3 regions of the Streptomyces cinereospinus genome follow, and region 3 is predicted to be linked to each of the others. Evidence: riboswitches for the same ligand, from Rfam matches in the RefSeq annotation. Region 3 holds a riboswitch; each other region holds the start of a gene.
What was found. Region 3 has a riboswitch for cyclic di-AMP ahead of ACFF45_RS02110 (C40 family peptidase). Riboswitches for the same ligand answer to the same signal wherever they lie in the genome.

Region 1 (2,257 bases), on a different contig from region 3:
GACCATCTTCCAGAACTCGGCGCCGTCCGCCGGGTCGGTCAGCGGCAGGTTGACGTTGCGCACGCCCGGCAGCCCGATGTCCGGGCCCTCCAGCTTCTGGTCCGCGGCGTTGCGGAAGTCGAAGACCGTGTGCAGGCCCAGCGAGGCCAGGAACGCGGCGTCCTCGGCGGTGGCGTGCGCGAGGTGGCCGCTGCGGTACAGCACTCCGTGCCGCACCCGGCGCCCGTCCACGGTCGGCAGTCCGCCCACGTCACGGAAGTTGCGCACTCCGGCCAGTTCGGGCTCGGTCGACGGCACCTGCTGCGTCACGGGGGCTCCCTCCCTCGGCCCCGTCGGCGCGGCTCGTCGACGGGCACGTCCACCTGCACGATACGGCACGAGATGCCGCCATCCTGTGTGGTCCACAGGCGGTCGCGGGGGAGTTCGGGCAGGCACATGCCCGTCGAGTGAACGGTGCGAATAGGGGCAAATCGCCGCAGGGGGGCGCGTCGCCGCGCCGTGGGCCGTGAGTGGAGAGGCGAGACGGTCTCGGCGTGGCTGTTATTCGCAAGTGTCATATCTGGGCCGCCTGTCCGAATTGGGCTATTTGCTCCAACTCTGTCTGATGTAAGGCCACCTGGGGCAGGGTCACGTGAGCAGCGTCATATCCGTGACCGAGCGTGGCTCGGCATGTTCACGTAATTCACATGCTCATCAAGGGTATTCAGGAGAAACACCCCTGCCGCAATGCACGGAGTGTGACCGGGATTCCGGTGAACGGATCACGAAAACGGCGTTGCGGCGGAACTCGTCGCTTGTCCCGCCGCGTCGCGGTCGCTTACGTTCCACACCGATCCGGACGGACGCCGAATCCTGCCGCCGCCCGGTGCCCGCGCTAACTCACCCGTGTTCGGCAGGAGCGGGGGACCCACAGGTAGAAACGCCTGTTCCGGTCTCCGGAACGGCTCGGGGTAAAGCCGCGTCCCGACGCGGCCGGGCATCTCCAGTCCGCACCCGACAGCTCACCTCGCAGGCGCCGGAGAGGAATTCGCCATGCCCGCGAAGGGTAAGCACCGCCGTCCGAAGACCCAGCGCTTCACCCGTTCCATCGCCGCCGCCGGAACCGGTGGCGCCGCACTCGCCCTGCCGCTGATGGGGGCCGCCGGCGCCCACGCCGCCACCCCCCAGTCCGCCACCCCCCAGTCCGCCGCGGACCAGGCCGTCCGGTCGGCCCCGGCCGAGCGGACGGCCGTCCGGCAGGCCGCCGCCGCGTCGGCGTCCGCCGCCGGGACGGACGTACGGACGTACGCGGTGAGGGCCGGCGACTACCTCGCGAAGATCGCCGAGGAGCAGCACGTCAGCGGTGGCTGGCAGCGGCTGTACGAGGACAACCGGGAGGTGGTCGGTGACGACCCGTCGCTCATCCACCCCGGCCTGAGGCTCACCCTCGGCCAGAAGGCCGCGGCGAGCGATGACAAGCGCTCGTCCGCTTCATCCCCTTCTTCCTCTTCCTCCTCGTCGTCCGCCCCGTCCTCCCCGGCCGAGTCGTCGGCGACGCGGCAGTCCTCGAAGCCCACGGACGAATCCGCCGCTCAGCAGGCCGGCTCCTCCCCGGCCGCGACCGGCGCCCAGGCCGCCGCCACCGGCTTCTCCGCCCCCGTGGAGGGCGCCGGCGTCGGCACCGCCTACCGCGTCGCGGGCAGCATGTGGTCCAGCGGCTACCACACCGGCGTCGACTTCGCCGCCCCCAGCGGCACCCCGCTGAAGGCCGTCGGCGCGGGCACGGTCGTCTCCGCGGGCTGGGCCGGCGCGTACGGCAACCAGGTCGTCGTCAGGCTCGCCGACGGCTACTACGCGCAGTACGCCCACCTGTCCGCGCTCTCCGTCTCCAGCGGCCAGAGCGTGACCGCGGGCCAGCAGGTCGGCCTGTCGGGTTCGACCGGCAACTCGACCGGCCCGCACCTGCACTTCGAGATCCGCACCACGCCGGACTACGGCTCGGACGTCGACCCGGTCGCCTACCTCCGCTCCAAGGGCGTCTCCGTCGGCTGACCCACCGCACCGCACGCACCGCCGAAGGCCGGTCCCCGATCCCCGGGGCCGGCCTTCGGCGTCCCGGTCACCGGGTCTTATTCCGTCATTGACCAATTCTTTGGCCGTGGCCTTTCTCACCGTCCGTCAACTCCGCCCTACGGTCGCGTAGGTCACATTCGAAACGGAATGATGGTCCGACGTGGCAGACGATTCGAAGAATGACAGCAGATCAGTGATCGGGTCG
Region 2 (2,257 bases), on a different contig from region 3:
GTCTGCCGGTAGCGGTGCATCCGCCTCGCCCACCCCCTCCTCCTCCGCCGGGTCCGGCGACGGATCCACCCCCTCGCCCGAACCCACCCAATCCTCCGAATCGGGCGCATTCCTCCCGTCCTCTCCGTCGGCTGACGTGCCGTCGAACACGCCGAGCACCTCGAACCTCACCGATACGGGCGCCCTGAGCGTCGGCCGGCACCGTGGTGGAAGCGCGAACGAAGACCTGGCCGGCGGCCGTGCCGGCGAGTCCGCCGGGCGGCATGCCTCGCGCGACGGCGCCACCGCCCGTGCGGCCGTCGAGGGCGCGTACACCGTCCGGGAGGGCGACAGCCTCTGGGGCATCGCCGACTCCCTTGGCGTGCAGGGCGGATGGTCCGCCCTCTATGCCGGGAACAAGGACTCCCTCGGCACCGACCCCGACCTCATCGTCCCCGGTCAGACGCTGGACATCGGCGTCGGGCAGGATGCCGGGCAGTCACCGGGACGAGCCGGACACCAGTCCGGAAAACGCCCCTAGGTGACGGGAGTTCATGTCACACTTCGAGCCGAATGTCCGATACGGCGAAAGTGTGGGATGAGTCTCAGAAATGCTGATCGTCTTTGATATCCGGCCGATCACCTGTCTACGGTCATGACCGCTCGCCAACGCGGGCCCCGGTTGCCGCAACGCCGAATCCTGCCAGCGGCCGTCCGGGAACAGTCGTCGCGTCAAGCGCCGTAGGCAGGAGCGGGGGACCCAAGGTAAGTGCCGGGCCCGGCGGTTGAGGAGACTCAGCGCCGGAACCGGCTAGGGGTGAAGCCACGCCTCCCACGGAGGTGTGGCCGGGCAACTCAACCGGCCCGAACCCGACAGCTCACCTCGCAGGCGTCGGTGAGGGGATCCAACCATGCTGTTCTCCAGCAAGGGCAAGCACCGTCGTCCGTCCAGGACCGTCCGCGCCATCGCCGCCGTCGGCGTCACCGGTGCCGCCGCCGTGGCCGCCCCGCTGGTGGCCGCCGGCAGCGCCTCCGCCGCCACCGCCGCCGAGTGGGACGCCGTCGCCCAGTGCGAGTCCGGCGGCAACTGGGCCATCAACACCGGCAACGGCTACTACGGCGGTCTGCAGTTCTCCGCGTCGACCTGGGCCGCGTACGGCGGCACGCAGTTCGCCGCCACGGCCGACCAGGCCGGCAAGGAGCAGCAGATCCAGATCGCCGAGAAGGTGCTCGCGGGTCAGGGCAAGGGTGCCTGGCCGGTCTGCGGCACGGGCCTGTCGAACGCCCCCTATGGCGGCGGCTCCACCCAGAGCACCGGGCAGAGCACGGAGCAGAGCGCCGAGCAGGGCACCGAGCAGAGCGCCGGCGCCGGCACGCGGGCGACCGAGGAGCAGCCGGCCTCCCGCTCGCAGGACCGCCCGGCCGCCGGGGAGACGGTCACCACGCCGGCCGGCGACAAGGTCGAGAAGGGTGACGGCGAGTACGAGGTCGTCGAGGGCGACACCCTCAGCACCATCGCCGCCGACCGCGACGTCCAGGGCGGCTGGGAGAAGCTGTTCGAGCTGAACAAGGACATCGTCGAGGACGCCGACCTCATCTACCCGGGCCAGCAGCTGCACCTGCAGTAGTCCGCCGCCGAGTCTCCCGTGCGGGCTCCCCCCGTCCCCACGGGCTCCCCGCCCCGGTGCGTGTTCCCCCGTACGCGCCAGGGCGGGGATTTCTTTGTGTCACTGTTGGGCATCGATGTCTTTGTTTGGTTCGGAAACAATTTACTCTCGGTTCCGTCCACGAGATGGGCGACCGGCTGGCCGATCGCACGGAGCCGGTTAGGCTCGTCTCGCAGAGCCGCTGCGGTCCTGCTCACCGCGTCACATCCACGAAGGAGATGCTCGTGCCGTCCATCGACGTCGTCGTAGCCCGGGAAATCCTGGACTCCCGAGGCAACCCCACGGTCGAGGTCGAGGTCGGCCTCGACGACGGCAGCACGGGTCGTGCCGCCGTCCCGTCCGGCGCCTCCACCGGCGCCTTCGAGGCCATCGAGCTCCGCGACGGCGACCCCGACCGCTACCTCGGCAAGGGCGTCGAGAAGGCCGTCCTGGCCGTCATCGAGCAGATCGGCCCGGAGCTGGTCGGCTACGACGCCACCGAGCAGCGCCTGATCGACCAGGCCATGTTCGACCTGGACGCCACCGACAACAAGGGCTCGCTCGGCGCCAACGCCATCCTCGGCGTCTCGCTCGCCGTCGCGCACGCCGCCTCCGAGGCCAGCGACCTGCCG
Region 3 (2,257 bases):
AGCCTCTTGGACTCCCGGCGCAGGATGCGCACGCACGCGCTGTGGAAGGTCATCACCCACATCGCGTTCGCGCGCGGGCCGACGAGCTGCTCCACGCGCTCCTTCATCTCGCCCGCGGCCTTGTTGGTGAAGGTGATCGCGAGGATCTGCCCCGGGTGCACCCCGCGCTCGCCGAGGAGGTGGGCGATGCGGTGGGTGAGGACGCGGGTCTTGCCGGAGCCGGCACCGGCCACGATGAGCAGGGGGGAGCCGGAGTGGACGACGGCGGCGCGCTGGTTGTCGTTCAGCCCCTCCAGGAGCGCGGCGGCGTCCACGGCGGGGCGCGGGGCGCCGTCGCGGTAGTAGGCGTCCCGGTCCGGGGGCACGTCGTCGAACTTCCCGCCGAACAGATCGTCCGGGATCGGCTCCGGAGCGTGCTCGTCCTCGGGCGGCGGGGGCTCCTCGTGGGCCCGCGGGGCCTGGAGGTCCGCCAGGAAGCTGTCGTCAAAGAGGCTGCTCATCGCTCTCCGAGTCTAGGGTGCCCCACCGACAGCCCGCGGCCGCCCCGGAAACATCCCGGACCGGAACAGCGGACGATCGTGCGGGGAAGACCGACGATCTTGCCGCGGCGAGGCGGTGGGCCCCACCGCGGCGAGGCGGGCGATCCCGCCGCGGCGCCGAGGCCGGACGGCCACGGACGTAAGGCCGGCGACCGTACCGGCACAGACAGAAGCCGGCCTCGCGCGCGAGATGTGCCCCGGCCACGCACGTGAGGCCTGCGGTCACGCACGTGAGGCCCGGTCCGACCTTGCACGTGAGGCCCGCTCCGACCACCCACCGCACGACAGACCCGGCCACGCACCGCACGACGGACCCGGCCACGCATCACCCGGCAGACCCCGGCCGCACACCGCGACGCAGCCCACGGCCCCCACCGGCCACGCACGCGACGCAGACCCCTGCCCACACCACGAGGCGGGCACCGCCCGGCCGCCGCCGCGGCCGCCGGCCGCGCACGCTCACCGTCCGAACACGATCTCACGCGAGCCGTAACGACTGACTAAAGGTCACGAAAATGTATCGGGCATATCACCCACCAACCTTCACACGGGCCACACGAGTTGGCTACCGTTCCGGTCAGGCCGCACGACCCCCACCGGCGAACGTCGCCGGGCCGCGCGGCCTCCGCCGAGTCCGGTGCGCCCCAGGCAGCCGGAGCCGGGGACCCAACCGAATCTGGGGTGAATCGGCCCGCCTCCCTCCCCGGGAGCGGACCGTAGGGCAACCCTTCCGAACCACCCGCCCGAACCCGACAGCTAACCCGGTAGGCGGCAGATGGAAGGAGTCGCCTCCTTTGGCGTCGCACCGCAAGTCGCGCCCCGCCGGCGCGCGCGCAGCAGGTATACGGACCCCCGCACTCGCCACCGCCGCCCTCACGTCCGTGGCCCTGCTCTCCCAGACCGCCAACGCCGCCCCCTCGGCCGACGACAACCCGAGTCTCGAAGAGGTCGAGAAGAAGGTCGACGACCTCTACCGCCAGGCGGAGTCGGCCACCGAGAAGTACAACGCGGCCAAAGAACGGACCGCGAAGCAGCGCAAGCGCGTCGACACCCTCCTGGACGACGTCGCCCAGCGCGCGCAGCGGCTGAACGACGCGCGCGAGGAACTGGGGACGTACGCCGCCGCCCAGTACCGCACCGGCGGGTCCCTCCCCGAGACCGCCACCTTCCTGCTCGCCGACTCGCCGCAGGACTACCTCGACCGGACGCAGCTGATGGGCCGGCTGACCAGCCGCCAGAAGGACGCGGTCGACGAGTACTTCACCGAGCAGTCCGCGACGATGAAGAAGCGCCAGGAGGCCACCGAGAGCCTGACGACGCTCACCGAGTCGCAGAGCGACCTGCGGACGGCCAAGGCCACGGTCCAGCAGAAGCTCGCCGACGCGCGGGAACTGCTGTCGCGGCTGACCGCCGAGGAGAAGGCCCGCCTCGCGGCGATCGAGAAGGAGAAGCAGGAGGAGGCCGAGCGCAGGGCCGCCGAGCTCGCCCGGCAGCAGGCGGCGGAGCAGCGGCGCCTGGAGGCGGCGCGACAGGAGCAGGAGCAGGTGCAGGAGTCGGCGGGCGGCGGTTCCTCGACCGCGACCGGCGACCCGTCCGGTTCCGGGACGTCGGTGCCGGACTCCGCGTACGGCACCAAGGCGGAGAAGGCGCTCGCCTTCGCCCGCGCCCAGATCGGCAAGCCGTACGTCTGGGGCGCCACCGGCCCCGACTCCTACGAC

Region 1: it holds a riboswitch for cyclic di-AMP, as region 3 does, so the genes downstream of both, ACFF45_RS11830 (M23 family metallopeptidase) here and ACFF45_RS02110 (C40 family peptidase) in region 3, are expected to answer to the same signal.
Region 2: it holds a riboswitch for cyclic di-AMP, as region 3 does, so the genes downstream of both, ACFF45_RS28390 (transglycosylase family protein) here and ACFF45_RS02110 (C40 family peptidase) in region 3, are expected to answer to the same signal.

What each region holds. Positions count from the first base shown of each region.
Region 1 covers NZ_JBHMCY010000017.1:93,389-95,645, forward strand. Annotated here, with positions in the region: gene ACFF45_RS11825 (tyrosine-protein phosphatase) at 1-309, opposite strand, end outside; cyclic di-AMP (ydaO/yuaA leader) riboswitch at 863-1,028, shown strand; gene ACFF45_RS11830 (M23 family metallopeptidase) at 1,033-2,031, shown strand; gene ACFF45_RS11835 (SGNH/GDSL hydrolase family protein) at 2,246-2,257, shown strand, end outside.
Region 2 covers NZ_JBHMCY010000071.1:26,490-28,746, forward strand. Annotated here, with positions in the region: gene ACFF45_RS28385 (transglycosylase family protein) at 1-520, shown strand, start outside; cyclic di-AMP (ydaO/yuaA leader) riboswitch at 707-886, shown strand; gene ACFF45_RS28390 (transglycosylase family protein) at 891-1,607, shown strand; gene eno (phosphopyruvate hydratase) at 1,871-2,257, shown strand, end outside.
Region 3 covers NZ_JBHMCY010000003.1:59,745-62,001, forward strand. Annotated here, with positions in the region: gene pcrA (DNA helicase PcrA) at 1-500, opposite strand, end outside; cyclic di-AMP (ydaO/yuaA leader) riboswitch at 1,156-1,325, shown strand; gene ACFF45_RS02110 (C40 family peptidase) at 1,334-2,257, shown strand, end outside.